Regions from separate parts of the Christensenella sp. MSJ-20 genome, predicted to be linked through region 1. Evidence: riboswitches for the same ligand, from Rfam matches in the RefSeq annotation. Region 1 holds a riboswitch; each other region holds the start of a gene.
What was found. Region 1 has a riboswitch for molybdenum cofactor ahead of KP626_RS07445 (substrate-binding domain-containing protein). Riboswitches for the same ligand answer to the same signal wherever they lie in the genome.
Positions count from the first base shown of each region.

Region 2: another riboswitch for molybdenum cofactor. It lies ahead of KP626_RS05745 (hypothetical protein); the one in region 1 lies ahead of KP626_RS07445 (substrate-binding domain-containing protein).
Region 3: another riboswitch for molybdenum cofactor. It lies ahead of KP626_RS05735 (hypothetical protein); the one in region 1 lies ahead of KP626_RS07445 (substrate-binding domain-containing protein).
Region 4: another riboswitch for molybdenum cofactor. It lies ahead of KP626_RS00220 (iron-containing alcohol dehydrogenase); the one in region 1 lies ahead of KP626_RS07445 (substrate-binding domain-containing protein).

Region 1 covers NZ_CP076563.1:1,460,499-1,465,856, reverse strand. The annotation lists gene KP626_RS07465 (cysteine hydrolase family protein) at 1-427, shown strand, start outside; gene KP626_RS07460 (hypothetical protein) at 424-648, opposite strand; gene KP626_RS07455 (ATP-binding cassette domain-containing protein) at 758-1,435, opposite strand; gene KP626_RS07450 (ABC transporter permease) at 1,432-2,112, opposite strand; gene KP626_RS07445 (substrate-binding domain-containing protein) at 2,227-3,090, opposite strand; molybdenum cofactor riboswitch at 3,085-3,203, opposite strand; gene KP626_RS07440 (VanZ family protein) at 3,388-4,083, shown strand; gene KP626_RS07435 (winged helix-turn-helix domain-containing protein) at 4,062-5,255, shown strand.
Region 2 covers NZ_CP076563.1:1,124,924-1,130,281, forward strand. The annotation lists gene KP626_RS05745 (hypothetical protein) at 1-1,678, opposite strand, end outside; molybdenum cofactor riboswitch at 1,727-1,841, opposite strand; gene KP626_RS05750 (hypothetical protein) at 1,925-3,139, opposite strand; gene wecB (non-hydrolyzing UDP-N-acetylglucosamine 2-epimerase) at 3,149-4,273, opposite strand; gene KP626_RS05760 (CotH kinase family protein) at 4,286-5,358, opposite strand, start outside.
Region 3 covers NZ_CP076563.1:1,118,782-1,124,139, forward strand. The annotation lists gene argS (arginine--tRNA ligase) at 1-905, opposite strand, end outside; gene KP626_RS05725 (hypothetical protein) at 1,032-1,661, opposite strand; gene KP626_RS05730 (hypothetical protein) at 1,621-2,313, opposite strand; gene KP626_RS05735 (hypothetical protein) at 2,451-3,425, opposite strand; molybdenum cofactor riboswitch at 3,490-3,604, opposite strand; gene KP626_RS05740 (ABC transporter substrate-binding protein) at 3,666-4,691, opposite strand; gene KP626_RS05745 (hypothetical protein) at 4,707-5,358, opposite strand, start outside.
Region 4 covers NZ_CP076563.1:50,604-55,961, forward strand. The annotation lists gene KP626_RS00215 (O-antigen ligase family protein) at 1-876, shown strand, start outside; molybdenum cofactor riboswitch at 914-1,033, shown strand; molybdenum cofactor riboswitch at 1,331-1,423, shown strand; gene KP626_RS00220 (iron-containing alcohol dehydrogenase) at 1,562-2,764, shown strand; gene KP626_RS00225 (glycosyltransferase family 2 protein) at 3,201-4,469, shown strand; gene KP626_RS00230 (hypothetical protein) at 5,086-5,358, shown strand, end outside.

The DNA of each region.
Region 1 (5,358 bases):
CTTTTTGGCGGCGGGTGATCCCGTCTATTTTACCCTGGACACCCATGGGGAGGACTATCTGCAAACCCAGGAGGGAAAAGGACTGCCGGTGCCCCACTGCATTGCTGGCACCCCCGGATGGCAGCTCTATGGAGATCTGGCCCAATACCATGGCGATACCCGGGTAACCCTGGTGGAAAAGCCCACCTTTGGATCGGTGGAGCTGGCCCGGCTTGTCCAGGAACGCCAGGGGGAGGGCCCTCATGCGTTTCATCTTATGGGGCTGGTCACCAATATCTGCGTCATCAGCAACGCCGCCCTCCTAAAGGCCCATTTCCCGGAATCGGATTTTATCATCCATGGAAGCCTCTGCGGCGGCGGGGACCGTACCCTTCACAAAAGCGCCCTCTCCGTTATGGAAAGCCTCCTGATGCAGGTGCTACCCTAATCCTCCGCCTTCTCCTCCTCCGTCTTTGGCTTATGAGGCGGATGGGGCCGAGGCTGGCAGGGGTCGGGATACCGGCATAGGAACAGCAGGTTGGAGCCTAGATTGATAAAAAAATCCCCCAGGAAGTGGGCTTCATCCGGGGTACAGCACTCCATGATGTGGCGCGCCAGGATACTGGTGGTCACCAGCAGGTCCCCGGCGTCCTGTCGATCCCGTCTCATCTCATCACCACTTTCCATCCCTCTATCCTATGACGGCAAAGGGCGCTTTGCCCGTGGTGAGCGGATAAAAAACAGGGCATCGGAATTCCGATGCCCTGTTTTTTCGCGATTAAATACGCCAATGTGCTAAAAATTCCCTTAGGTGGGGATCCTCCGGCGCGTCCAGCAGTTGGCGAATGGGACCCTCCGCTACGATCTCCCCTCGATGGAGAAAGATCATCCGCCGGCATAGGCGCGCCGCCTGGGCCAGGGAATGGGTGGCCATGAGCACGGTGCAGCCCGTCTCCCGCTGATACTCCAACAGCGCCGCCTCCACCAGATCGTTCCCCGCGATGTCGGTGGCGGAGGTGGGCTCATCCAAAAGAAGCAGTTTCCGGGGTCGGACGATCATCCGGGCAAAGGCCATCCGCTGGGTCTCGCCTCCCGAAAGCCGGCTGCCGTTTTCCCTTGCCATGTTCTCCATGCCTACCCGGCCAAGAGCGGCCAGCGCCGCCTCCTCCGGGCGCGGGTAGGAGGATGATAGGGCCATGGTCACATTTTTCAACACGCTCCTCTGGAACCCGTAGGGACGCTGAGGCAGATAGCCCACCTGACCGGACTCCTCCGGCAAACGCATCCGGCCGGCATCGGGGACAAGCACCCCGGCCAGAATGCGCAGCAGAGTGGATTTCCCAGAACCATTTGCCCCCAATAGGGCATAGGTTTGCCCCTCCAGCAAGGTTAGCGCCGGTATGTTTAGCACCCGGCGGCCTTGATAGGTTTTGCTCAGGGATACCAGTTCCATCATGGCCGCTCCTCCTGCAGTTTGCCGGCAAGGGCGTTGATCACAAAGGCGATGAGGAGCAGGAGAATGCCCAGGGCCACTGCCAAGCCAAAGTTGCCCTTATTGGTCTCCAGCATGATGGTGGTGGTCATCACCCGGGTCTTGTACTGGACGTTGCCTCCCACCAACTGGACGGCTCCTACCTCGGAGATGGCCCTTCCGAATCCGGTTAGCACCACGGACACCAGCTGGGGCCGGCATTCCCGCAGGATCAGCCATAGGGTTCTGGACCGGGAAAGGCCGATGCCCGCCGCAGTCTCCATCACTGCCGGAGCTTTTGCCGATACCATGGAGGAGGTGAGCCCCGTGACGATGGGGGTAATAAGCACCACCTGGGCGATGACCATGGCGGGCACCGAAAACAGCAGCCGCAGGCTGCCCAGAGGGCCGCTCCGGGAAAGGAGCAAAAACACGATCAATCCCGCCACCACCGGAGGCAGGCCCATCAGGGTGTGGATTATCTTTAGAATCAGCTTGCGGCCCCTGAACTTCCCGGTGCCCAGCAACACCCCCAGGGGCACGCCGATACACACCGCAATGGCGGTGCTGGACAGGGACATCTTAAGGGTAACCCATAGAATTTGCCGAAGCTCCCAATCGGCTCCAAACAATAGTCCCAGGGCCTCCGCGAATACTTCCATCGGTGCGTTCCTCTCCTCTTCCAAGGGACCGGAAAACGCCGGCCTGATGACCCGCGCTCCTATAAAGAAAAGGGGCAGGCGGGTTTCCCCTCCTGCTCCCCTCTTGCTCAACCGTTATTTTTCCAGCACATAGAACAGGGCCTCGCCGTACTCTTCCTTGCCGTACTCGGCGATGAGGTCCAGGGCTTCCTGGGAGGTGATCCACTGGATGAAGGCGTTAGCGCCATCGGTGTTGGTGTCAGGATGCTTCTCCGCATTCACGGCGATGACGGAATAGGTATTCTTCATCTCATCGGACTTCTCCAGAAGCAGTTCCAGATCCAGGTTCTCCTTCATGGACAGATAGGTGCCTTTATCGGTAAGGATATAGGCGCCCCGCTCATTGGCCTGGTTCAGGCAAGCGCCCATGCCAGCGCCGGCGGAGATGTAGAAATCCTGTCCATCGGGTTCGATCTCGGCAGCCTGCCAGATCTTTTTCTCTGCGTTGTGGGTGCCGGAGTTGTCTCCACGGGACACAAACTGGGCGCCCTCGGTGTTGGCGATGGCCTTAAAGGCATCGGTGGCGGTGGCACAATCCTTTACTTTGGCGGGATCATCGGCCGGCCCTACGATGACAAAGTAGTTGTACATGAAGGGAATCCGCTCTACGCCAAAACCGCTGTTGACAAACTCTTCCTCAGCGGACTTGGAGTGCACCAGGAGGCAGTCGGCGTCGCCGCTCTCGCCCAGCTTGATGGCCGCGCCGGTGCCATTGCTGGTGATCTCCAGCTTGTAGCCGGTCTTGGCCTCAAAGGTGGGCTGGAGGTAGGGCAGCAACCCGGAATCGTTCACCGAGGTGGTGGTGGACAGGCGGATAGTGGGGTTCTCGGGAGTGGGGACAGCGCTCTGTTCGGGTTCTGTAGCGGTTCCGCCGCAGCCAACCAGAGCCAGACCCATCACCACGAGAACTGCCAGCAGCAGGGACAGTCTCTTTTTCATGGGAATCGTTCTCCTTTCCAATTCGGGAGGCATGTCCGTTTCCAGATATGCCCTAGCGTCCCTAATCCACGGAGGAATCTCCAAGGGCTTAGGGATCGGAGCCCGTATGCTATGGGAATTATACCCTAAAGCGGTGCAAAATTCTAGTTGCCCAGTCAAATAACCGGGAAAAACATCTTGAAAAAACCATGATATTTTGTTAAATTCCTTTTTTCTCCGTAGATTCCTTCTGTCAAAGCTGGACAAACCATGTCCCGGGGTATATTATTACAATATTGTAATAATCGGAGGTGCTCCATGAACCCCAGTCGTTCTCCCTATCGCCAGCTGCTTTGGATCCTCCTTCTAACGGTGGCGGGAGCCGTCATAGCACTGCTCCTCTATGTAATCCTCACCCCCGGCCTCTCCTTGGATTATGAGGGCACCCTGCTAATGGGGGGCACCGTTCTGCTTGCGATTCTCATCGCCGGTACATTCTTCATCCGAACCCGGGAAACGGGATTGCAAAAGCAGCGGGCGGGAGCCCTCCTGATGGGCGGCCTGTTGATGGGATACGCCCTGGTTCTGCTGATCTTCCTATTCTTTGGCGGAGTGCGGCGATACGGTGGAAACGGGGGTTGGGCCACGCCTCTGGCGCTGCGGGCCAACTTTATCCCCTTCCACACCATCGGGTCCTATCTATCGGCCTGGGCCAACGATACCATCAACCAAAACATCGTAGTGGAAAACCTTCTGGGAAATCTTTTTCTCTTTGCACCGGTAGGCGCCGCCCTTCCCTGCCTATTTCACCGTCAACGCAGATTTTGGATCTTCCTTTTTACTATGTTGGCAATACTTCTTCTGGTGGAAGGCGTACAGCTCTTTACCGGCACCGGCAGCTGTGATGTGGACGACGTAATTTTAAATCTGGCCGGCGCCCTTCTGGCATACGGGATGGTAGCGATTCCCCCCGTGAAGCGGTTGCTTCAAAAATGCTATCTAGCGCAGCCATGATCCCCTTAACCAAAGCCCAGGCCCGCCGGTTTCTTCTTCTCAAACAGGGGCTTCTAGGTGCCCGTCGGTTTGAGGGCAAACAAGGGGTGCTCGACTACATCGCCCAAGCGGGATGCATCCAGTTCGATCCCGTGGACATCTGCGGAAAAAGCCCCGAGATCGCGCTCCAGGCGCGGGTCAAGGGCTTCCGCAAATCCATGCTGTATACCCTATTATACCGGGATCGGGCGCTTGTGGATCATTTTGATAAGATGATGGCCATCTTTCCAACGGCTGATTGGCCTTACTTCCACGGCGTGCGCGCCCAGTATCAGAGCCGGATAAGAAGCCATCAGGCGGTGGAAACCGTAGCCCAGGAGATCCTGGACGCCGTGGGGCGCATGGGATATGCCTGTTCCCGGGATCTGAACTATCCTCAGAAGGTGGACTGGTACTGGAGCAATACCAATCTGGCCCGGGCCGCTCTGGAAGCCCTATACTTCCGTGGGGATTTGGTAATCCACCACAAGGAAGGAACCGTCAAATACTATGCCCGGGCCCAGGACTGCCTGCCCCTAGAATTGCTCTCGGATCAAGATCCCTTTCCCTCTCCCCTGGACGGCCTCTGCTGGCGGGTGGCCCGGCGTGTCGGCGGCGTAGGGTTGCTCTGGAACCGGGCCTCCGACGCCTGGCTGGACGTGCGGAAGCTTTCCGCCAAAGACCGAAATGCCACCTTCTACCGGCTCACAACGGAAGGCCATCTCCTTCCGGTGGCGGTGGAGGGGCTGTCGGAACCCCTCTACTGTCTCCGCTCCGACCGGGCACTCTTGGAAAGCGCCTGTAGCAATATCCGGTTTCGAGCGCGAACAGAGCTTCTGGCTCCCCTGGATAATCTGTTATGGGATCGAAAACTTATCCAAGCTCTCTTTGACTTTTCCTACAAGTGGGAGGTATATACGCCCGCCAAGGACCGGCAGTATGGCCATTATGTGCTGCCCATTCTGCAGGGGGAACGGTTCATCGGCAGAGCGGAGCCCGTCTGCGACCGTAAGGCTGGAATCCTCCGTATCCAGGGCCTGTGGCTGGAGCCGGAGGTCAAGATGACAAAGGCCCTAAAGGGCCAGCTGCTTCGGTGCTTTACCCGGTTCGCTAAGTTGAATGGATGCCAAGCCGTGGAGTGGGAACGGCCCTAGCGGCTTTCCTTTCGCGCCATCCCTCCGCCCATGAAGCACAAGCGGGGCGGCGCAACATCGGCTTTGCGGAAAAACGGATAAAAAAACACCAGGCGTCAAAGCA
Region 2 (5,358 bases), 340 kb from region 1:
CGTCCGAGAAGGTAACGGTGCCCACGGTGCCCTGAAGCTTCACCACATTCATGAGGAAGTACTCCAAGCCAATGCCTTCATAAACGTCGCTTTGGTATTCGTCGCCGTCTTTTACCTCATAGATACCCTTGACCCGGGCCGCCTTCTTGACGTTGTTCTCCACGCCCTCGCCGTAGATGATATCCTCCACTTGGCCTACCGTCAGAGTGCTGTCGCTCAGCCGCTTGCCGTCGGCGCTGTTCACCACCACCCGGAGCTGGCTGTCGCTGAGGGCCTTTTGGTGGGCGTTATCGGTATACTGATGGGTATTGTATTTTACATCCTCCCCAGCAACCACTTCGCTTAAATACTGAACCTGGTTGCTGCCGTTGGGATGGTTGTACTGGGTCTTGCCAAACACCACCCGGATGGGGCCGCCACTGTTGGCCAGGCCGGAGAGGTATCCCTCGTCTCCCTTGTTGACGGTGTAGGGATACCGGTTAACCCCATAAGCCAAAAGTACGGGGTATCCCGCCTTTACCAGATCCTCGCTGGTGGGCACATAGGAGCCGTCTCCCGGATCGGCGGCGTTCTTATTGTAAAAACCGAAGGCCTCGGGGTAAGAGAGGGCCTCGGCAGAAAAGGTCTCGCTGGATACCTTGCCATCCGCCGCCACAAAGCTTATTAGGGTGGTCCGGGATTTGGCCCGGCCCATGGTTTCCGCATCCTCCATGCCAAGATAGAGTAAAAACTTATAGAGGTCCAAGCCCTCGTATTCGTTGACGTACCAATAGGCGTTGTTGGCCAGGCTGTAGGAATCCCGGTAGGCCATGCCCCCCTCGATGACGTTCCCCTTGTTGTCATACTGGACCAAATCCTCCAGCTGCTCCACCGTTAGGTTGATCTCATGGCCCAGAGCGCTTCCCCGGAAGGCGATGAGATACTGGGAATAATCGGCGGAACCATAGACGCCTCCATCCTGGGCGGTATGCTTAAAGCCCGGTTCGGTCTCCTCGGCCACATAAACATAGGCCACGTTGGAGAAGGTCTTATACCCGTTCTGTCTGCCGTATTTCTTGGTATCGTAAACCAGGCGCAGACAGCCGTCGTCGTTTTTAAGCTTGTCCACATAGCCCAGAGAATGATCTTTCTCGGTCTTGCCATTAAAGACAAAGGGGGCCACCGTCTCCTGATCGGTGCTGCCAATGCCATAGGCCAGCAGGATGGGCTCTCCCGCGTCATGAGCAGCTTTGATCTCCTCCAGGGTCAGCTCGCTGATGGTCTTGCGGTTGCTGTCCTTAAACTGCACCCGGTAGGCTTTTTCGGTAGTCTGGATTCCGTTATCCCCATCGGTCATCTGGGAAAGCAGGTAATAAAGGTCCATTCCCTCATAGATGAAAGTCCCTCGGGAATCCTTGTACACCCCTCTAACCAAGCCGTCGTTGCGGTTTTCCAGCTCCCGGATGGATAGAGGCGTGCTGGTAACCAGACCGGGACCCTCCACCGTCAGGGTAGCACCGGTGATGGCGTCCACGTTATAGGGCAACGTCTCGTCATCGGTGACGCCGCCGTTATTGATATGCTTGTAGGGCGAGCTCTGATAATCCACCCCAGAAAAATCAATTTGGATGGTTTGTCCACAGCCGCCCAAGGCAAACATGCATACCGCCAAGGCAAAGGCCAGCAGCCTCTTTCTCATCACTTCATTTCCCCTCTCTCCAATAAAAAAACCGGCACCAAAGGCCGGCCAATACAACAGGGCCATCCTTTCCAGTGCGGGAGGCCTGGGCGTTTCCACCCAGACCCATGGCCGCAGCCCCTTGGTTTCCGTTAGGAGCTCCGGCTCGGATGGTGATTTGGATCAATTTACCACGGTAATAAGTATAGCACGAACAAATGCTTCTGCAAAGAAAAAATGCCGAAACGCAGCCGTCCCGGCAAAACGCTACTGCACCTGCACCAAGCCCAGGGGATCGATTCGCTCCATCTCCGTTTCACACCACCGGGCCATCTCGCCGCAAGCCAGGATGATCCAGCCCGCGTCTCCGCAGTAAAGGGGATAATCCCGATCCGGGAGCACTCGCCGGCGGTAGTATTCCATATACTGGTAAACCCGCTCTTCGTCGCCCATCTTGGCGCCGGCATAGGCCACCAGTCCCCAATAAAAGCTGGCGTTTCCCGTGGCATAGTGCTCCATTTCCTGCCAAGCGTGCTCCCGGCAAAACCGTTGATAGATCTCCTGCGCCCGCTGAGACGCAGGCTCCAGCAATCCAAAAAGGATGGGAAACAGCTGCGCTGTAGCATCGGGATAGAACTCCTGCCAGCCCCCAAATGCCAGCGTTCTTCCTTTGGCGTCCGCCCCCGTCTCATAGCGGCGCTCCCCCTGGTTCCACAGCAAAGCCTCCAGCCGCTCGTTTAAAGACGTTCTGCGCTGCCGCAGCCAGGTCAGGATCCGCTCCCCATCCGGAACGGGATACCGCTCTAAGAGGCTTTCCACGCAGCCCAGCGCAGCGTACACCTCCGCGTTGTCCATCAGGTATTTCACCAGGTAGTCCGGCTTTGTAAAGGAGAGGCCATCCCTATCGATGGTGCGCTCCATAGCGCCAAGAACCAGCAACACCTGATCCTGATATTGGCGAAACAGCGCCTCGTCCCCCGTCCGCTGGCAGTATTCGCTGATCAGAATCAAAAAGGTTGCAGCGTAGGAATCCACCGAATCATAGTGCCGTTCGCTTTTCTCCGACACCACCTTCCCATCGTCCACCTCTATGGTGTAGTCGTAGATCGTCCCAGCAATGCCACTATAGTCGGACACAGCATCGTTTAGATGGGCCATATGCCATTGGATGTAGTCCCTTACCGCCCGGTACTCCCCTCCTTCCAGGAGGCCCCATGCGGCGATATCAGAAAAATAGGGAGTGATACTGGCCTCGCCATGGGTTTCCCCGCGAAAAGGGATGGCGCCGTTTTCAAGCTGGATAGAGGAAAGCCATGCGGCTTCCCCCGCCGCCAGCTCCCGGTAATAGGCCGCGCGCTCAAAAAGGGCCTGCTTGCGCGGCCCCATCTGATGATAATATAGACCTCCCGCAGCACCGGACAACAACAGTAGCGCTGCCAGGGCCAGAGGAAAGACCGATCTTCGCCTGTACTTTCTTCTCATAAACGTCCTTTATGCACCGAGAAAGGGCTGCCATTTACGGCCCTCCAGCACATCCGCAATCCGCTGGCTGGCATACCCATCCCCATAGGGATTGGAGGCTTCGCTCATCCGTTTGTAGGCGCCTTCATCCTCAAGCAGCTGTTTGCACGCCAGGAAGATGGTCTCCTCCCCGCTGCCAACCAGCCTAAGGGTCCCCGCTGCCACCCCTTCAGGGCGCTCGGTTTCCTCCCGCATCACCAGCACCGGTTTTCCCAAGGCTGGCGCCTCCTCCTGGATACCTCCGCTGTCCGATAAAATCAAATGGCTTCGCGCCATGATGTTGTGAAAATCCACCACATCCAACGGTTCTATGATATGGATATTCTCAAGGCCGCCCAAAATATGCTCCGCCAGGCTTCGTATTTCCGGATTCAGATGGATGGGGTAAAGGGCCTTTACATGGGGATACGCCTTCAAAACCGCTCCAATGGCCCGGAACATCTGCTCCATAGGCGCTCCCATGTTTTCCCGGCGATGGGCGGTAATGAGAAGCAGCCGGGCCTCTCCCACCCAGTCCAGCTCCGGATGGAAATAATCTTCTCTAACGGTGGTTTTCAGCGCGTCAATGGCGGTATTGCCCGTGACGTAAACCCGCTCCGGAGACTTTCCTTCCCTAAGGAGATTCCCCTTGGCGGTTTCCGTGGGCGCAAAGTGATATTGGGCCACTAGCCCGATCGCCTGCCGGTTAAATTCCTCAGGAAAGGGAGAATAGATGTTATGGGTCCGCAGGCCCGCTTCCACATGCCCCACCGGGATCTTTTGATAAAAGCAAGCAAGAGACGTCACAAAGGCCGTAGTGGTATCGCCGTGAACCAGCACCACATCCGGCTTCTCCCGAACCAGCACCGCTTCCATCCTCGCTAAAATGCGCTGCGTAATATCGTATAGGCTCTGTCTGTCCTGCATGATGTCCAGGTCGTATTCCGGTACAATCGCAAACGCGCGCAGTACCTGGTCCAGCATCTGCCGATGCTGCCCCGTAACGCAAACCACCGTCTCAAGGGTCTCCCTTGTGTGGAGCTCTCGCACCAGGGGGCACATCTTGATGGCCTCCGGACGGGTTCCAAAGATCAGCAACACTTTCTTCTTCTGCATCGGTCCGCTCCCTCAGTTGATACAATGGGTATATAGTTGCTCGATGTTTTCATCCAAAAAGGCGGTTCGCGCCAGGATGCAGTCCTTGAGCATCGCTATCGCCTCCTCAAAACTCTTGGGGTCCCGGCTGTTTCCCGCCTGATCCTTGGAGAGCAGATTCTCTTCAAAAGTATAGCCCCAAACCGCAAAATTCCGATCCACAGCGTCGCCCAGCTGTTCCACATAGCCGTCGATCAGCCCCAGGATCCGCTCATCGGACCATTGTTCCCGCCGCAGCTCCCGGTACCGGGCCACCACCTGATCCACAAAGGCACGGTCCTGCAGAAGCCGGTCAAACCAGTTCCCATCCTCCACAAAAAAGCGGTCGGTGGTATAGTCCGTCCATGGGTAGTTATCAAAGCCGTTGTTAAAATCCCAAACCGCCATCTTCAGCTTTCCTCCGATGTTTTTATAGAGGTAGGTGGAAAGATGGGACGCGTCGGGGATCATAGCCAGCTCGTTGATCAGATAGTATTCCACAAAGGAGTCCACATCGATGTAAGCCGCATACCCCTTTTCCGGATCTGCAAATCCATCGCCGTAGAGGGTCTCCTCAAAGGCGCTGATATCCCGCTCGATCCACTTCACCTGGGCATTGCTCAGCTTGGACTTGGTGGGATAGGAGATACTCAGCTCGTTGTCCGTTTTCCCCATCACCGTGCCGTAACTGCTGATGGCGTTCTCCTCGGTTCCCACCCGTTCCCGACGCAGGAGGTAGGCGGTTTCCCCGGAAAGCAAGCCAAACTCATAAAGGTCCAGTCGGGCCGCTCCGTTGGTGACCGGCTCCACGGCCAGATAAATCCCCTGGTATTCCCCATTGACATAGACCTCGCAGTAACGGGTATCCGGCGCCCAGTCCATCAGCTCCCGGGAAAGATCGTAGACCAGCTTGTTCCGCACCAGGGACCGATCCAAAAACGGCCCATAGAGCACCCATTCGCTATGCTCCCCCATGCCCAAAAGGCCGTATTTCCGGCTTTTTGTTTCACTCTGAAACAGTTTGATTCGGTATTGCCGCTTATCAAAAATATAGTAGGAGGAGTTAC
Region 3 (5,358 bases), 340 kb from region 1:
GAGCCGTCGGACTTTAATATCATGCAGGGAGGCATGTTGTCCTCGCTCAGATCCACGATATAGGCGCCCTTATCCTCCTTGAGCAGCCCCTTCTCCCGAAGCTCTTCCACCACGGGAGCCATCTTATCATTATAGAAGCTCTCCCCGTTGTAGCTGTCAAACCGAATCCCCAGGAGGTCGTAGATGCCCATGACCTCGCGGATGGTCATATCCTTGAACAGGGTGAAGATGGACAGCGCCTCCTCATCCCCCTGCTCGATCTTCACAAACCAGGCCCGGGCCGTATCGTCCAGAGCGGGGTCCTTCTCCGCCTCGGCATGGAACCGCACGTAGAGGTCCAGCATGTGGGCGATGCCGCCTTTTAGCACCTCTTCCTCGCTGCTCCACAGCTTGTATGCGGTGATGAGCTTTCCAAACTGGGTCCCCCAATCCCCCAAATGGTTGATGCCCACGCTTTTGTACCCCATAAAGTTATAGAGATTATAGAGGGCATGGCCGATGGCGGTGGAGCTCAGGTGCCCGATATGAAAGGGCTTCGCGATGTTGATGGAGCTGTAATCGATGCACACCGCTTTCCCCTGGCCCAGATCCTCCCGGCCGTAGTCCCGGCCCATGGCCAGGGCTTCCGACAGCACCTTCTCGGCATAGGCCTTTTTGTCCACATAGAAGTTGGCGTAGCCTCCTGCCTCGGCTACCCGCTCAATCCCTGCCGGCTTGTCCGCCTGGCAGATCATAAGGGCGATGTCCCGGGGAGACCGGCGCATGGTCTTGGCAAAGGGGAAGCAGGGCAAAGCGTAGTCCCCCAGCTCCTCCTTAGGGGGCTTCCCGATCAAGGGCAAAATCTCCTGGGGAGTTACCCCCAGGGCGTTGGCGGCCATTGCAGCGATCTCGTGTTTAAAGGGCATATCGGACACTCCTAATTCTGCGGATAGGTTTTCATTTAAATATAGCATACCCAATTCCAAGATACAACGCTGCAAGCGCAATGGACAGGATATTTTGTTGCAAAAAAAGCGCCTGTGGGCGCTTTTTTATTTCGCTTCCTCCCCGTAGTACTTTTCCGCATGATAGGCAAAAAGGCCCTTCAGCATAGAGGTGATGTTGCTGGTGGACACGGTGGCCCCGGCCACAGCCTCGGGATCCACGGTCTCCACCTGGGTGCCATAGCCCTGCCAGGCGTCAACATCCCGTTTGGTGAGCTTCACCAGCTGCTGAACAAAATGCTGGTCCATGTACTCCTGGGTATATTCCGATCTATAGTAGTTGGGGTTGCTGTCCCCCCAAAGCCCCTGGTTGTTGCCAAAGGTGATGGTGCGGATGGCCGCATCCTCCCCGGATTTTCGGGTATTCAGCAACTCCACATAGGCTACCGTCACAAAATTGCTCTGGGCGTCCCGGCAGGTGCAGGAATGAAACGCCACCTGATAGGCGGTAAAGGTGCTGTTGCTCTCCTCAAATAGAATGGTGGCGGTATAGTCCTCTGGGGTGCCGCCCGAGGCATAATGGGTAAAAGGAAAGGTGACGGGGCCCTCCCCCTGGGGCGCCGTGGCTTCCTGGCCGCCGCAGCCCGTCCCCACAAGAAGGCATAGCGCCAGCATACAAAGTAGGATTCGCTTCATCTCACTGCACCGGATGGAGGCGGTCGAAGTCCAGATAGGCATAATCCGCCCGCCAAGTAGCATAGATGTTCTCCCCGTCGGCCTCCTCGGGGTACTGAATCAGCTCCAGGGCATGCTCCCCTTTGTAGGTCCAGTTGGCCCCGATGTTGTACAGTTTATCCGCGTCCCAGCCCAGGTAGATGAGGAGGTCCCGGGTCATACCGGCATAGCCCCCGCCGCCACACATGAGAAAGATGGCCTTATCCTTGGGAAACAGCTCGTCCAAAATCATCTGGGACTCCCGGTAATTGGGGGTGGCAGACGCGATGGAGCCATCCTGGTTCCAGGTCAGGGTAAAAAGGGTTTTCCCCTCGTAGGCCCCCGATACCGGCAATGCCGGAAGAGTGGCGATGTAGGGGTAGGGTACCACTTTGAATCCCTCTATGGTGCGGGTCAAATCGGCTTCGCCCCCGATTGCGGCATAGTCCGCGGGGTCAAAGAGCATCCGGACATCCCGGTAACAAACGTCCTCCCGCCCCAGAAAGCCGTCGATGGTCTCCATGTTGATGTTGGCATCCACCCCAAACTCGCTGTCCGCCTGGACGGACGGGGCGGGCAGGGGGTCGGGCGTCTGAACCTGGGCTGCGGGCGCTCCGCCGCAGGAAGCCAATGCCAATATCCCCAGACACAGGGCAAGGACTGCAAATCGTTTCACATGCGTTCCCCTCTTTCTGCAGTATTGTGAAAAAAAGAGCCCGCGGGAATTCCCCAGGGGTCGTCCCGCAAACGCGGAACCCCCCGGGGCATACGGCTGTAAAGCCGCTCCCAATACGGGCTCAACAGGTCGGTTGGTTATTCGGCGGTGATCTCCACCACCAGCTTGGCAAACAGCTTGGAGCTGGTCTCGCCGCAGGGGGCAACCCAGATGGTGCCGTCCTCGCCGGTGGCCTTGTCCTTCTCAATGGCCACCAGGGTATACTCGCTATCGGCCACAGCCTTCTCATACTCGCTCTTGTAGCCGTCGTTGGCCACGGCGGTCACCTTCTCATAGGAGGTCACGCCGGCAGCGGCCAGCACGTCGGACAGCCGGTAGCCGGTATAGGCTTCCTCAGCGGTGTTGCCCTTGCTGTTGGTGACACTGGCGGTGATCTTGTAGATCTTGAGGTCCTTCAGGGTGTCGTTGGTAACCTCTTTGCCATTTACCTTAAAGGAATAGGCGGCAAATTCCACCTTGTCGGTACGGTCCAGAATCTCGGGCTTCCCAGCGGTCTCCCCACCGGAAGCGCCGCCCTGGCCGGGATCGGGGGTGGTGGTTACATCGGCGTCCACGGTAAGAGCAACGCAGCCCTTCAGATAGTTGCCGGTGGTCTTGTTGCTGCAAGGCGCAAACCAAGGAGCTTTGCTGAACTGGCTGCCATCCTGGGAGATGGCGATAAGGGTGGTATCCAAAGCAGCCTCTTCCCCGGTCACCTCCACGGTATAGCCGTCATCCGCGGCGGCGGTCAGCTTGGTATAGCCCTCGGTGATGCCGCAGGCGGCCAGCACGTCCTTCACGGCAAAGCCTACATAGGTCACGGTGGACTCAGTTCCAGCGCTGTTGGTGCTGGTGGCCTTCACGGAATACACCGGGTAGTCCGCCATGGTCTCGTTGGTTACGGCGACGCCGTTCACGGTGATGGAAAAGGCCGGTACAGTAACGCCCTTTACCTCTTCCGCAACCGGGCCGTCTCCGCCGGGCGTGGTGGCAGCGGGCTCATTGCTACCGCAGCCCACCATGGCAAACACCATAAATGCCGCCAACATAAGTGCCAAAAGTCTTTTCTTCATAACCCCTACTCCTTCCAGAATTGGATCATCAAAAAGGGTTCTTTTTCCGATGAAAAAGAACCCTTTTTATGCAAACAGGATTCCTTTCCGCATTGGGAAGCCAGCCCGTTTCCAGGCGGACTCTGGCTGTGGGCCATGGCAAGCGCGTTAGGCCGGTCAGCTCGAAATCACGATCATATGATTCTATTAATCCATACAAATTCTAGCATTGGCGCCAATGCCTGTCAATGAGCGGAGCGCCTATTCCAGGGTATACCCCAGATAATCGGCGTCAAAGGTCTTCCCAAACATCATGGTATAGTATTCATCCACCTCGGCCTGAAGCTGATCGGCGGTAAAATAGCTGGGATACATCTCATGGAGCATATAAAAGATGGCCAGAACGCTGGCAACGCCAGGCAGGTCCCAGGAATCAATCCTGGCGGGGATCACCGATACCCGTCCCGTTTGAATCGCGCGCATGGCAGCCCAGGTGGGATCGGTCAACAGATCCTCCACGGCATACTCCAGCACGGTGGAACTGGTGCAAAAGAGGACATCGGGATTCCAGGTAAAGATGGTCTCTACCCCCACCGAAGCCCAATTACGGTTGCCGGTAACGTCTTTGGCTACCGGGATGCCGCCGGCTTTTTCAATCATATAGGTTTGCAGCATGTCTCCGCCAGCCACCCGGCCCAGCTCACCGCCCATCACAAGGGCGGTAACCCGCTCCTCCTGGGGAATGGTTGCCACAATGCCGTCGATTTTCTCCAGCTTGCCATCGATCCAGTCACTGACCTCCTGGGCCCGGGCGGATTTCCCAAAGTATTTTCCTAAAAGAGCCAGGGTGTCCTTAACCCCTTCCATATCCTCGGCGGAGATGCACAGGGTCCGGATTCCCAGCTTTTCCACGGCTTCCACCGTCTTGGGATCTCCCACCCGGTGCAATACCACCGTGGGCCGGTAGGAAGCCAGCGCCTCCAAATCCATCACCCCGCGGCCCACGCTCCCGGCCTCCCCAAGGGCGGGAACCGCAGTGGTCCAGAAGGAGGATTTGCAGTTGATGGCCAGCACCTGATTCTCCAAATCAAGGGCCACGATAAAGGGAACCGCTACGGCATATACCGAGGCGATGGTCTCCTTCCCTCCATCTTCCGGTATCGGAAGCACCGCTCCCGCCGCATCGGTGATGGTTTCCCCCGTGGGGGTATCGGCGGGGTTGCCGCCGCAGCCCAGGGCGGTCAGCAAAAAGGCCGCGCTGAGCAGGATTGTCAGCAATCGTTTCATAAGCGGTTTCCTCCGTTACTGCAGCTGGCTGGGCAACTGCACATCGATGGGGCCGGAGCCGGGGATGGTAACCACCAGCTTCTGGAAATACTTAACGGAAGCTCCCTGGACCGTCTCGGCGATGACCCGGAGAGGCCCGGCGGTATTGCCGGCAATTCCAGTGTAGCCCTCATGGTTTTCAGAGTCCACAATGGGGTAGCCGTTTAGGGCATAGGCGATGATAAGGGGCTTTCGATCCCCGTTGGCGTCCAGAACCCCTAGCTCAAAGCCCTCTTTATAGAAGAGGCTCAAAAGATCGTTCTTGTAGCCGTCCGAGGCATAGGCGGTGATGGAGATGGGATCTTCGATGCCCGGCACGTTTCCCGCCACCAGCTTGATGAACTTCCAAATATCGATGCCCTCGCAGGTGCCGATCTCCAGTACGGCATACTCCTCCCGGACGATGAGGTCCGTCAGGCTTTCCAACTGGGCTACGGTGAAATTATGGGTCCATTCGTGGTCATCGTTGCGGATGGTAAAGGTCATCTCGTAGTCCAAGAACTCCGAATAAACGTCGCTCATGGCATGGCCCCAGGTCTCGATCTCGTTGGCGGTAACCTCCACACCCACCACGCTGCCCAGGCAGGCGGCGACGTTGGCCTCTTCCTCTGTCCGTGCCGGAACCACC
Region 4 (5,358 bases), 470 kb from region 1:
CGCCGTCCCTGGCGCATCAAGGCCCTCTGTATCGCGCAGATGGTGGTACAGACGGTTGTGATGATCATCGGGAACTCACGTTCCGCCTACTGTTGCTTTGTGGCCTTCTTTGTGATCTACATTGGGATGCAGATCGCCAACGGAAAGCTGCTGCAAAATCCCGTGTGGAACCGTGTTCTAAAGGTGGCCATCGCCCTTGTGACGGTGGCGGTCATCGTGGTGGGCAGCAATTTCTTGGCCGAGGGGATCAACCGAGGCGTTTATGAGCTGAACAAGGCCATCTTCTCCCTGCGCTATCCCGACTATGATCCCGATTCCCCCAATTATGGGGATACCGACAACTGGTTTACGCCTCATCCCCTGGAACGCAGCAATGAGGAGGCGTCCAGCAATATCCGGCTGAACATGATCGCCACTGGCTGGGATACCTTTAAGGAGAATCCCATTCTGGGGACCTCTCCCGGGGATTTGATCCGCTCGGTTTTGGATACGGCGGAGCGCCAGGGCCAGCCGGAGGACTCGCTGCAGGGCATCGAGGGCGGGCGGGTACACAACGCCTACCTGGATGTTTTGGTGAGCATGGGGCTTTTGGGATTGATCCCTATGATACTGTTTGCGGTTTACTCGGTGATCAAAGCCTACCAATGCACCTTTGCCTGCCGAAAGGACCGGCCCGCCTATGATCATAACACCTTTGTGGTGAGCGTGATCGGCGCTATGGCCACCTTCTTCTTCATGGAATCCGCCATGCTGTTTACCATGTCCTTCGCAGAGGCGTTTTTCTGGCTTTCCCTGGGGCATCTAGCCCAGCGGGCGAAATTTCAGGGGAAGCGGATCTCCCCTCAGGTTGACAAAAACGGCGTGTGCCATTTATAATGTAGAAAATGTATCCATGGATACCATAGGATGGGGAGTGATCCCCACATTCCGAGTCCCTCTCCCTACGGATGGTTTCTAGGGGAGCCGGGCCAATGGGTTTGGGTGGAAACGCCTTGGCCTCCCGCATTTGGAAAGGAATGAACACCGGCGGCTGATCGCCCTTGTTTGTGATGCAATCTAAAAGCGGGAATCCCCGCTTTTTTGTTTGTTTGGGGGGAAGGATACACCATGCTATCTCTCTCTGCGAAATTGAGATTCCCCTCCCTTTTTCGCAAGAATTGGATAGGGTAGGGCCGTCGCAAGACGGCCCTATCTTTTTTAAAAGGGAAGAGTATTCCAATTTTGAAAGACTACATAAGTAGCATAAATTTTCTTTGACGAGGATGGAGGCGCCTTTTATAATAGGAAATACAAAAAGCATGTGAACGATATCACAATAGGGACAGTTCGATTCCGAGTTGATTCGTCTAAGGGCCTGACGCCTAGGGGGAACCAACCGATGGGTGGGGTAGGAAACGCCCCCGCCTCCCGCTTTGGAAAGGAACGAATTTCGGCCGCGGCGGCGCGGTGGATTTTGTTTTACCCGGCGGGAGGAGAACTCCCGCCGTTTTCTTTTGTATCTATAGCTTTCGCTGGTGGAAGACTAGCGGAAAATAGAAATATGCCATAGGAGTGAAAACAGATGTTGCAGAATTTTGTACAGCAGATCGGAACGAAGTTCATCTTCGGCAAGGATGCTGAAAAGCAGGTGGGCACCGAGCTGAAAGCTTTGGGCGCCACCAAGGTTTTGATCCACCATGACAGCGGTCAATTCCTGTATGACAGCGGGCTGCTGGAGGCCGTAAAGGGGTACCTCACCGATGCTGGCCTTGCCTATGTGGAATTGGGCGGCGTACGGCCCAATCCCCGGCTGAGCAAGGTCCGCGAAGGCATCGAGCTGTGCCGCAAGGAGGGTGTGGACTTTATTCTGGCCATCGGCGGCGGCAGCGCCACCGATTCCGCCAAGGCCATCGCCCTGGGCACCGCCTATGACGGCGACGTGTGGGACTTCTATGCGCACACCGTCAGCATGGAGGACGCCATGAAGGTGCAGGCCCTTATGATCGGCTGCCTTCTGACCTATCCCGCTACCGGCACCGAGGTAAGCGGCGGCGGCGTGATCACCAATGACGAAACCCTGGAGAAGCGGCCCTATGGAAACCCCAACGGCAGCACCCGGAGCAGGGTTTCCTTCATGAACCCGGAGCTTTCCTACACCCTGCCTCCCTATCTGACCGCCTGTGGCGTGGTGGATATGTACTCCCATATCATGGAGAAATATTTTACCCCCGATACCGATTTCGGTATTATGGACCGTTTGGCCGAGGCCGGCATGCGGAACATCCTGGTGTATGGTCCCAAAGTGCTGGAGGAGCCCACCAACTACATGTATCGCGCGGAAATCATGTGGTCCGGCTGCGTAGGCGCGGACAACTCCCAGGGCCTGGGCCGCGAGCAGGATTGGGCGCATCACTACATCGGCCATGAGATCAGCGCTCTTTACGATACCGCTCACGGCGCTACCCTGACCATCATGTGTCCTGCCTGGATGAAGTATGTGTATAAGCACAATCTGCCCCGGTTCGTCCGGTACGCTGTGGAGGTGTTTGGCGTGGAGAACGATCCCAGCAATCCCGATTGGGTTGCTCAGGAGGGCATCCGCCTGACCACCGATTTCTTCCGCCGCATGGGTCTGCCCACCTCCTTCGCCGAGGCTGGCCTGCCCACCGACAAGTTTGATCACATCGCCAAGATGGCTCCCATCAGCCAGGGCGATGACCATATCGGCTCCCTGATGCCCCTTTATGAGAAGGAGTGCCGGGAGATCCTGGAGCTGGCCCGGTAACGGACCGGCGAGAGGCTTTTGCAAACAAGAGAACGGCATGGATTCCATGCCGTTCTTTTTTTGTTGAAAAGCGAGCTGGGTCTAGCAGGAGAACCATACCAAAGGTCTGAATCATGGGGGGCGGGCTGCGGCAGATAGGATCCTTTAGGAAAACTTAAGGGTTCCTTTAGATGTTGTGGCGACCACTCGTATATAATGAGATGGAACCATGGAATGGGAAGAAAACGGTGCAAAAGGAAACAATCCCTTGGTTTTTGCGTCCAATCCAAGAAAGAATGCCCAGAAACGGACGGATGCAAATTCATATGGTTTGTGTTAAGATATGTAGTAATTCAAATAAGCCAAACGATCCTCTCCGCCTGGACTGGGCGGGGAGCCATGAGCGGCTTCGGCGGATGAGCCGGGCCGCACAAGCGAAAGAGAGGCAAAAACAGAGATGTCCTTTTTAACGGCTTTGCGTGGCGTGATCAATACCATCAATGTGATCACCATGCTGATCCTGTTATACCAGTTGGTAATCGCGCTATTCTGTCTGAAGGACCGGCCCAAGCGGCAGAACCAGGTGGACCGCAATCATCGGTTTGCGGTGATCATCTCGGCCCGAAACGAGGAAAACGTCATTGGCCATTTGATCGCCAGCCTGATGCGGCAAAACTATCCTCGGGAATGCTTTGACGTGTATGTGGTGGCGGACAACTGCACCGACGCCACCGCCCAGACCTCCCGTGATGCTGGCGCCATCGTCTATGAGCGGTTTGACGAAGCCCATAAGGGCAAGGGCTTTGCGCTGAAGTGGATTTTTGACATCATCCTGGCCCAGCGGCCCGACGACTACGACGCCTTTTGTATCTTTGACGCCGATAACCTGGTGGATCCAAACTACCTGGCGGCCATGAACCGGCAGCTGTGCTGCGGACAAGACATGGCCCAGGGCTATCGGGATATCAAAAACCCGGGGGATACCTGGGTATCGGGCAGCTATGCCATCTACTTCTGGTGTCTATCCCGGTTCTATCTTCGGGCTCGGGATAACGCAGGGCTGTCCTGTTTGGCCAGCGGCACCGGATTTATGTTCCGTTCCGATTTAATCCGCCAAGAGGGCTGGAATACCTCGACCATCACTGAGGACAGCGAATTCTCCATTCAGCAAATTTTGAAGGGGAGGAAGATCGTCTTTGCGGAGGACGCCATCTTTTACGATGAGCAGCCCACCAAGTTTAAACAGTCCATGCGCCAGCGGTATCGCTGGGCGGTGGGGAACGTCCAATGTTTGATTCTTTACCTGCCCCAGATCTTTAAAAAGGGACGGACCAACAACGTGGGCCGTTTTGCGCTCACCGATCTGGTGATCTATCTCATCGCCATGCCGGGAACCGGTCTAGTGGTCATTAACCTGATTTTAACCCTCCTGATGGGGTGGATGGTGGACAGCAGCTGGGTGGAGATCCTGCTCCAGGCGGTGGTGCCCATCCTATGCAGCCTGGGGATTATGTTCATCCATGGGATCATCACCGTGCTGATGGAAAAGAAGGATCTGCGTACCGTGGTCAAGGGTCTGTTTGGATGGCCCATCTTCCTGTACACCTGGATGTACATCAACCTTTCCGCCATCTTATACCGGGATACCACCTGGAAGCCCATTGCCCATACCAAGAGCGTGAGCATCGAGAGCATGGCGGCCGAGAACCAGGGGGAGATCAAATAAGCTTGAAGGGGTCCTCAGCGCTGCGCGTCTATTGAGCGATTGGATCATGCCGACGGTTTGGGCGGAACGCTGTCGGCCAGAAGGCAGATCCTGGGATGGAATTGACGGGAAAGGCCGTATGCGATGGATAAAGGGCGGTTCCTATCCGCCTTTCTGCGGTATCTTGGTTTGAAAAGGATCCGTCATGGGCGGATGTATTGAAGTAACAAAGCAGGAAAAAAGTAGATCGGTCATACTTTTCAAAAGCTGTTGATCTATGTTATAAAATATGTTACCATACAATCGGTTGTAATCACACAACCGATTGTTTTATTTTCTGTTGTTTTGGATGCGTCTCGAGGGATGGTATTGTTTTGAGATGGTTCCTCCTTCGAGTAGAGAAGGAGGGATTTTTGTACAGAGGGGATTTGAAGCGATTTTATTATCATGGGATATATAATGGCGAAAAATGGAAGTATGATCCATATGGTATACATTTTTCACCAGATCAAGAAAATAAAAAAGAATGGCTATTTTTGGAATTTTCTTATACATAGGACGAAAATTAAGCGATGCAAAAATGCATGCTATATTGATATCATAAGTAAAATCTAAAACCAATGAGAAGGAGAGGAACATGAAGCAACGGATTTTTTCTGCACTTCTAGCCGTATGCCTGATCATGGTACTGCTGCCCGGCACGGCATTTGCTGCGGCGGCTGTTCCTTCGGGAAACGGCAACAACTTCTTTGCCAACGGCACGGCCATTACGATTGCTGACCAAAAGCCGGATGATGCGCAGGATGCTACCCTGGATGGCTTCACTGCCACGGGCACCGACGCCTACATCATCTGGGAGGAGAGCGGCGTTAAAAAGACCATCGGTGTGGACGGTACGAAGGTATCGGTT